DNA from 2 places in the Arthrobacter monumenti genome. Region 2 is predicted to be linked to the other one. Evidence: riboswitches for the same ligand, from Rfam matches in the RefSeq annotation. Region 2 holds a riboswitch; the other holds the start of a gene.
What was found. Region 2 has a riboswitch for S-adenosylmethionine ahead of ACX80B_RS06015 (acyl-CoA dehydrogenase family protein). Riboswitches for the same ligand answer to the same signal wherever they lie in the genome.

Region 1 (4,413 bases), on a different contig from region 2:
CTGGCGATGGCTTCGGTAATCATGCGCTCGCCGTCGTCGGGCATGTTGTCGGCGCGGATCACATAGTGCAGCGGTCGGCACGGGTCGTAGGCAACATACCCCTGTGAGCCACGGCCTGGGTTCATGAAGCTGTAGGAGTCGCTCTGCACGTCCAACGGGGGAGGGGTCCCCAACGGGTCGGCCTCCAACTCGTACCCCGGGGTCGGCGGATCGACCTGGAACGTGGTCCCATCCGAGTCGAAGGTATCCAACGTGCCGCTGGCGGCGCCTGGATCCTGCGGCGCGGTGCCGAAGCCGGCCTGGGGAATGAGCGATTGACCCGAGTAGAACCAGGCACCGATGGTCAGTGCCGCAACGGTGAGCAATACCATGAGTCCGCGGAACCGGCGGCGCGGCCTGGCAGGCGGTTGGTAGCCGTAGCCATAGCTGGGCGGCAGGTTCCGGCCTGATTTCGTGGAGCCGTAGCGTCCCGGGCTTCCTGTCCCGGCGGGCTTGTAACCGAAGGAGGGTCCTCGCGGTCCGCGGGGATGCTGGGACGGGAAATCGCTCCAAGGGCCAGGTGGTTCGGGTTCGATGCCGACGGCTTCATCCAGTGCCCACTGCGGAATCCGTCCCGAGGGGGAGCGGCGGACGCCGTCGAAAGGGACCGGGACCACTCCGTCGTCGGACCCGTTCTCTGACTCGGCACGTGGCTGATCGTCCGCTGCTCCGGACGAGCGGCGTCCGTGCCGGCGGTCGGGCGGCTCCATTGGCCCTGCGCTCATGTGTCCCCCCAAGGACTGTTAATGGCTCAATCCTACGTGACTATGCAACCGTTACGCCGAAGAGCAGACCCAGCAGATAAGTGACCGCCGCGGCGCCATAGCCAATGCCCAGTTGCCGCAGTGCCCGCTTGATCGGCGGGGCCCCTGAAAGGAGTCCGACGACGGCGCCGGTCGCCAGCAGTGCCAGCCCGACCAGGACGGCGGCGACAATCGCGGCGATAAGACCCTGCAGGCCGAAAATATAGGGCAGTACCGGCATGATGGCGCCGGACGCGAAAAAGCAGAAACTGGAAATGGCTGCGCCCCAGCCGGTTCCAACCGCTTCATGCTCCTCACGTTTACTTTCAACCTCGGGTTCCTGCAGGGACAGGCTCGGATCACAATCGCAGCTGTAGATACCCATCCGCTCGGCGGCCCGGTGCTCGGCTGCCTCCTGGGACATGCCGCGGGCCCGGTACACCAGCACCAGCTCATTCGAGTCGATATCCAGCTGGGATGCGGCCGTGAGCGTGATCTGGGTCGGCCGCGATGCGCGCAGCAATTCCCGCTGTGAACGCACCGAAACGTATTCGCCTGCACCCATGGACAGTGCGCCGGCGAGCAGACCTGAGATGCCGGCGGCGAGCACGATTCCACTGCCGACTCCGGTGGCGCTCATTCCGATGACGAGGGCCAGATTGGATACCAGTCCGTCGTTGGCCCCAAAGACGGCCGCCCGGAACGAGCCGGACAAGCGGTTCCGGCCCCGGGTGGCAAGACCACGGACGACTTCCTCATGGATCTGCTCGTCGGCAGCCATGGCGGCCGTGGCGTCGTCGTCGTTGGCGTAGGGCGAGCGGCCCTCCGCGCGCTGAGCGAGGGCGAGGACAAAGACGGATCCGAACCGTTTGGCGAGGTAGCCGAGGACGCGGTTGCGCACCGACGGCCGGCGGGGGGTGCCGGCGTGTTCGCCGAGCAGGGCCAGCCAGTGCTGCTCGTGCCGGCCTTCTGCCTCGGCCAAAGCGAGCAGGATGGAACGTTCCTCACCCCTGCGTTTGCGGGCCAAGTACCGGTAGACGGCGGCTTCGGCGCGTTCATCCGCGAGGTACTGCTCCCATCGGCGGACATCCGATGCGGACGGCTCGGGCCGCTCGGGTCTGTCCGGGGCGGGGGATTGGGGGTCGGTCACAGCTTACGCTCCTGATCGGCAGACCGGCCGTGGTGAATAGCTACACTCCGGCCAGTCAACAGCCGGCGGAAACCGGCTCTATTCGTTCTGACCGAAGGTCTCGCTCGCCCAGGGTTGCTGGGTGGGCTGCCGGGCGGCCCATGAGGGCTACCAGTATGTCGACAGACCGCTGCGCCTGAGTTCCGGCGGGCCGGATTCCAAGCAGTGGGAGCTACTCCCCTTCGCGGCCTCCATTCTACAGGACCGGCACGACGGCGGGCCATTCCACCCGCCGTCGCACCGGTTTAGGGTGTGTCCGCCGTCGCACCTCCCGGCGTCGCTCTGCACGCCAGCCCAATATTCGTTATCCCGCACTGGGCACAAACAGACTGTGCCCACGACGCAGCATCGAACTGTGGGCTGGCCTAACGGTTACTCGACCAGATCCGCTGCCACGGCTCAGCCCGACTGGGCCTGCGTCAGCGGAATGAGGCTGAAGTGGACGGGTTCGCCGGCACGGTTTTCGTGGCTGGCGACCGTGATGGTCAGGACCTCCAGGTACGGGTTCCACTGCGCCGGCCGGATCGCCTGCCGCAGGGCATCCTCGATCCGCCAAGGCTCCGGGTGGAAGTGTTCCTCCCAGCCGCGCGGAACGGCGAAACCAATAGTGCCATTCAGCAAATCGATGGCAGGCAGCACGCTGATCTGCTTCGTGGCCTGTGGAGGAAGAGTGGGTTCCGGAACATTCAGGTCCGCCGGGTCAATGCAGTAGTCGGCAGAAGTCCCGGGGGAAAGTACGGAAGTATCGCTGGACATGGCCAGCTCCTTTCGGAGTTGCTCTTGCCCGCAACGGTTGATGCAGGCCGCTTCGTCATCCGAACCACCCAAGAACATGGGGTTGGTGCGTGGCCAAGTCGGAGCTTGTTGCTCGGTGGAGCGGCCACATCTCGTGAAGCTTTCTAGAACTCTAGCGGACGACGGCGGCTTCCGTCACGGATTGCGAAGTATTACGCGCCGCGGGTCTCGCCGGTAGGACGCCGAACACCTAGCCGTGTTCAGGGCGCGTGTCCCCCCGGTCCTCGCGACGCCGTCGCCACCACGGACGGCGCCCGGCCTTACCTCCGGTATGGTCCGCGAAGGAGGGGCCGGATCTGGCCGTCCGGCGTTCACGCCACCGTGCAACTTCCCGTTCTATGTCCCGGGTCGGCGTTACCACCGGTGGGCCGCCGAGCAGTTGGCGTCGTGCTTCGATCACACGCGCGTTGAAGTCCGACACCGTTTCACGGACGCCGCGCTCGGATACCTGCTCGTCAAGCCGATCGTCGAGCCCGGCGTCTTCCGTCCGCAGCAAATAAGCGGCTGGCCCGAGCCCCTTAATCTGTTCCCGCTCGATAAGGCCTTTGACCCACCAATCGGGGTCGAGGCTGGTGCCCCACCGGGGGAGAGGTTTACCGGCAAGGGATGGCGGTTCGGAGCCGGAATCGGACTGCAGGGGTTCTTGAGCGGATGGGGCTGAACCAACCGATTGAGTCGAGCCGGATGATTGAGCTGATGGAGCCGGCGCGTCCGACTCGCCCTCCTCGGCCCTGTCGCTCTCCTCGACCGGGCGCCCCTCCGCCTGGCGCGCGGCGCGGTACCGGGCGGCCCGCCACAACGGATCGTCCTGCTTACGCTTCTTCGTCATCGGCTCCAGCCACCTCCGGCGTACTTCAGTGCCGTTTAGTGCCCGCCCCAGTCCTGCGGCACCAGTTCAACCATTCTAGTTCCGCCGCCCGACGACGAAAGGCGGGACCACGTTGCCGTGACCCCGCCCTTTGGCCGAACCAGTGTCGTTACGGACGGCTGCCGGTCGGTTCCTCGTGATTCTCGTCGACGGCGATGTCTTCGACAGTCAACGCTTCGATCCGCTGAGGCCTTTCATGCTTCCGCAGCCGTTTGACCAGGTTGGCGAACATGATGATCAGCACGAACGCCAGCGGAAAGGCTCCAATGATGGTTCCTGTCTGTACCGTGCCGATCACCGAGATCCCGCCCAGCGTCAGCAAGGCCACGGTGATCGCGGCAATGCTGACCACCAGGATTACCCGGAAGCTCCGGCTGGGCGTCTTGGACGAGGCCACGAAACCGGAGAGTGCGTGCACCCCGGAATCCAACGAGGTGATGTAGTACGTGGCCACCAGAATCGTGGCCACGACCAGCAGCACCGTTCCGACAACGGGAACGTAGTCGAGCATCGCAAACAGACCGCTCTCGGTGCTCTCCGCGACCTCTCCCGAGATCGCGCCGTCGTTGTTGTTGTCGTAGTAAAGGGCGGCGCCGCCAAGGATGCCGATCCAGACCATCACGATGACGGAGGGAATCACCGTCACGCCGAGCACGAATTCCTTGATCGTCCTGCCCTTGGAGATCCGGGCGATGAAGGGTCCGACGAATGCGGAGAAAGCGATCACCCAGCACCAAATGAAGACCGTCCACCAGCCATTCCAGCTGTCCTGCCAACTG
Region 2 (4,413 bases):
GGTTTTGCGACGTCGATTAATTTCAATGTGTTTTCGGGGTGGATGGCGTCGTTGCCGACGTTTATTTATACGCAGATTTTGACGCCGACGTCGCCGTCGAATCCGGATCCGAGTGCTCAGCGGGCGTGGGCTGCGGCGTTGATCCTGATCATTATGGTGATGCTGTTGAATCTTGCTGCGCGGTTGATTGCCCGTTTCTTCGCCCCCAAGACCGGCCGCTGACCGCCCTGCCGCTCAGCTTACAAAATGGGATTCAGGGCGAGGAAAAAGATGCCGCCCATGAGCGCCGTGGCGCCAGCGGTCATGATCCAAACGGCCACGACTTTCAGCACCAGGACAACGTGGACTGAGTCGAATCGTTGATTGGCGCCGGCACCGACAATGGCTGAACCGACGGTGTGCGTGCTCGAGACCGGCATGTGCAGACCAATGGCGCCGACGAAGAGCATTACTGCCCCCAGACCCTGTGCAACGCTGCCGCGCATGGGATCTATCCGGACCAGCCTGCGCCCCAGGGTATGGGCGATCCGCCAACCGCCAAAGAGCGTCCCGACCGCCATCGTTGTCGCTGCGAACAGCTGCACCCAGAGCGGCATGCCACTGCCCGAAGCGAAACCGGCGGCCATCAATCCCAGCAGGATTACCGCCATCGAACGCTGTCCGTCCTGCAGGCCATGTCCAAGGGCGAACGCCGCAGCGGAGACCGATTGGGCCATTCGGAACCGCTGATTAATCCGGCGTGGTTGGCTGTATCGGGCGAGCCAGGTGATGGGGTAGACGAGCAGGAAGGCCAGCACAAAGGCAACCACCGGGGAGAGCAGCAGCGGCAGGACGATCTGCAGCCATAAGTCGGTATTCCCCACCCGGTTCCCGCCCACCAGCGTGGAGGCGAAACCGGAGCCAAGCAGGCCTCCAAGCAAAGCGTGCGTCGACGACGACGGGTACCCCCGCCACCAGGTACCCAGACCCCAGAGGCAGGCGCTGGCCAGCCCGGCCAACAGGATGCCCAGCCCTTCCGCACCGGACGGCAGGCTGATCCATTCGTCGCTGATCAACAGGGCAAGTGTGGTGCCCAGCAGGGCGCCAACCAGGTTGAAGATGGCAGCCAGCAACACCGCGATGGTGGGGGTCAAGGCCCTGGTGCGGACCGCCGTCGTGACCGAATTTGAGACGTCGTGGAACCCGTTGATGAAGGCAAAAGCGCCGGCAAAGCCGACGACCAGCACCAGCAGGAACAGTTCCACCTACGATTCCTTGACGATGATGCTGCCGACATGCGTGGCTACACGCCGCATCTCCTTGGTGACGTCGACCAGTTGGTTGGCCACGTCCCGTCGCCGGGCGTAGGGGGTGGCTTTGTGGTCCTTGAGCAGCTCGAACACGTAGATCCGGTGGGTCCGTTCCGCGCGTTTGGCAAGGCGCAGGACTTCCAGCCAGTAATCCTCAAGATCGTCGAGCTCGCCGAGCTGCTGCATCGCCTGGACGGTCAATTCAGCCTGCCGGCCAATGACCTCGAGCTGCTCGGTGGCTCGGGCCGAGAGCCGGTCCAGCCGGTACAGCGCTATCAGTTCGGCCGCGCCGTCGAGCTTTTCCATCGCCTCGTTCAGGTATCTCGACAGCGCGTACATGTCCTCGCGCGGCAAGGGATTGATGAAACTGGTGCGCATGGAGGTCATCAGGGCGTAGTGCAGATCGGTGGACTTCGCTTCATGCTGGTGCATCTGCTCGGCCAACCGCTCGAAGTCGTCAGTGGACGCCCCGAGAATTTCCGATAGGGTCTGTACGCCAAGGGTCAGCTGGGAGGCCATTTGTGACAGAAGGTCCAGTCCGGCGTTTTCCTGCGGAAACAGGCGTAACTTCACTTGCATCACCTTCACCTGTCGAAAAATGGTGCCACGGGCCGGGCTCACGCGTGCAGAATGTCTGCGGGCACCACTTTACTTCAGTGCCGGAAAGGGCATAAAAATGGTGTCGAACCGGGAGCGCCTCTCGGCGGAAGGCCGCTCGAAGCGGCTATCAGTTGGAGCCCGGGGCTGCCACGGTTCGACACCACCTTCAGTCTTCTACTTCGACCGAACCCTGTCAACAGGAACGGCCCACCCGTATCGATGAGACGCAGTCACGCCGCCCTTTCAGCCCGGTTTTCCGACGGCGGCGGCCCGGCAGCTACCCGTGTTCAGCGAAGCATTACGTGAAATTTCGGCAGTGGTTTCGTTTCAGGGAAGTCCATGGTGTCGAATGAGAGCTACCATCCCGAGCGGCCGAGAGACCTGGATCGACGAAGCCGCAGCAACCACCTATACAGGCCGGTGCTACCGCCAGGACCGATGGAGATTTCGGCTGCCGCGCAGGCGTTCTCCCGGCCGCCGGCGGGTGCCGTGCCGCGAAAGGATCATCATGGCAGCAGCGTACGGCAGGTTTCCGGACGGAGAAGCAACTGACTTCGAGGAGCTTGCAGACCGCTTCCGGCCGATTTTCGAGGAGATCGCCGCCGGGGCGGTGCAACGCGAAGCAAGCCGGGAATTACCCTTCGATTCCATCAAGAGGCTCAACGCAGCTGGCTTTGGCGCACTGCGCGTGCCACGGGAGCACAACGGATTTGGAGTCAGCTTCACCGATTTCATCCAGTTGCTGATCGAATTGGCCCAGGCGGACTCGAATGTCGCCCATATCTACCGTTCGCACTATGGTTTCGTTGAGCAATTGAGCTTTGCCCCGGATCGGGTGAAGGACGTGTGGTATCCGCGTATTGTCAAGGGGCAAATCGTCGGGAACGCCTCGACGGAACGCGGCGGCAACGCCCTGGGCACAATGAATACGTTGATCAGCAAGACCGACGATGGTCCGACCCTTAACGGTCAGAAGTACTACAGCACCGGCAGCATCTTCTCGGAATGGATAGCGGTCACTGCTGCTGTGGAGGGGCAGGACGAAAGGGTTTACGCACTGGTCAGCACCGCCGACCCCAACGTCCTCCTCGACGACGATTGGGATGGCTTCGGCCAGCGGTTGACAGGGACAGGCACGACGACGTTCCGTAACGTCAAGGTCGAGGACGACCACGTCCTCGACCGCAGCCGCAAGACCAGCCATGAGCAATCCTTCTTCCAACTCATCATCCTGGCTGTGGAGGCCGGTATCGCGAGGGCCGTCCTGGCCGATGCCCGGTCCTTGGTGGAGAGTCGTCAGCGTACATTCAATACCGGCTCCGGCGTTCCGGTACGCGAGGACCCGCTCATTCTCCAATTGGTCGGACAGATTTCAGCGAAGGCCTTCGCCGCTGAGGCGATAGTGCTGCAAGCGGCGCGGGAACTGGATATCGCGCGGGACCCCAGTCGTAACCTCACCGACCAGCAACGCTACGAACGTGGCGAGCTGGCGGTGGACAAGGCCCAGCTGATGGTGCCACGTCTGGCCCTCGACGCCGCCGATCAGCTATTCGACACCTTAGGGGCCTCCGCGACCAGCCGGAGCAAGCAACTGGACCGGCACTGGCGCAATGCCCGGACAGCCGCGACACACAATCCGATTGTGTTCAAGGCCAAACAGATTGGCGACTTCGAGGTCAACGGAACGACCCCGCAGTCGCTGTGGGCCATCGGCAGCGTCGGTTAGCGCATGTTGCGTTGTGTTACTCCTGTGAGTTTGTCTCATCCATCCAAGCGAAATAGCGTGACACGCAGAATCAAGAGCTCCAACGCTAAAACCCTGGTTTGTTGGACGGCAACCCTCTGACGCTGTAGTGGGGTGCCCCAGGTGAGGATTCGGCCGGTGTGGAGCGACAGGACTCCGCCGGCAAGTACGGCGCTTCCGTGGCGGAGTGCCCGATGATGCAAGGAACTTCCATGGTGTTGAACCAACCCGCCCTTGAGCAGGAGCGCCCGTCCGGACTGACACAATTGCGTGAGAACAAGCGCGTGCTCTCTTCGGCTTTCGTCGGAACCACCATTGAGTGGTACGACTTCTACCTCTATGGCATGGCTTCGGCGTTGATTTTTAACCAGCAGTTCTTCCCGGAATCTTCGCCTGTCGCCGGTATTTTGGCTTCGTTCGCCACTTTTGCCGTCGGCTTCCTGGCCCGGCCGCTGGGCGGAATCATCTCCGGCCACCTCGGAGACCGGATCGGACGCAAGAAGCTGCTGGTCTTTTCGCTGCTGACCATGGGCATCGCGTCGACGCTGATCGGTGTTTTGCCGACCTATGCGACTGCCGGTACTGCCGCCGTCGTCGGCCTGGTGCTGCTGCGTTTGCTGCAGGGACTGTCCGCCGGTGCCGAATGGGGCGGCTCGGCACTGCTGTCCGTCGAACACGCGCCACGAAAGATGCGCGGGCTGTTCGGCAGCTTCACGCAGGTCGGCTCGTCCGCCGGCATGTTGCTGGCCACGGGGGCATTTGCGATCAGTCAGGCGGTGT

Region 1: it holds a riboswitch for S-adenosylmethionine, as region 2 does, so the genes downstream of both, ACX80B_RS06740 (hypothetical protein) here and ACX80B_RS06015 (acyl-CoA dehydrogenase family protein) in region 2, are expected to answer to the same signal.

Annotation. Positions count from the first base shown of each region.
Region 1 covers NZ_JBTNCY010000004.1:21,767-26,179, forward strand. The annotation lists gene ACX80B_RS06730 (matrixin family metalloprotease) at 1-764, opposite strand, end outside; gene ACX80B_RS06735 (VIT1/CCC1 transporter family protein) at 805-1,932, opposite strand; gene ACX80B_RS06740 (hypothetical protein) at 2,371-2,727, opposite strand; SAM riboswitch class IV at 2,743-2,866, opposite strand; gene ACX80B_RS06745 (DnaJ family domain-containing protein) at 2,957-3,595, opposite strand; gene ACX80B_RS06750 (BCCT family transporter) at 3,744-4,413, opposite strand, start outside.
Region 2 covers NZ_JBTNCY010000003.1:263,589-268,001, forward strand. The annotation lists gene pstA (phosphate ABC transporter permease PstA) at 1-222, shown strand, start outside; gene ACX80B_RS06005 (inorganic phosphate transporter) at 240-1,244, opposite strand; gene ACX80B_RS06010 (DUF47 domain-containing protein) at 1,245-1,862, opposite strand; SAM riboswitch class I at 2,246-2,334, shown strand; gene ACX80B_RS06015 (acyl-CoA dehydrogenase family protein) at 2,398-3,615, shown strand; SAM riboswitch class IV at 3,684-3,808, shown strand; gene ACX80B_RS06020 (MFS transporter) at 3,774-4,413, shown strand, end outside.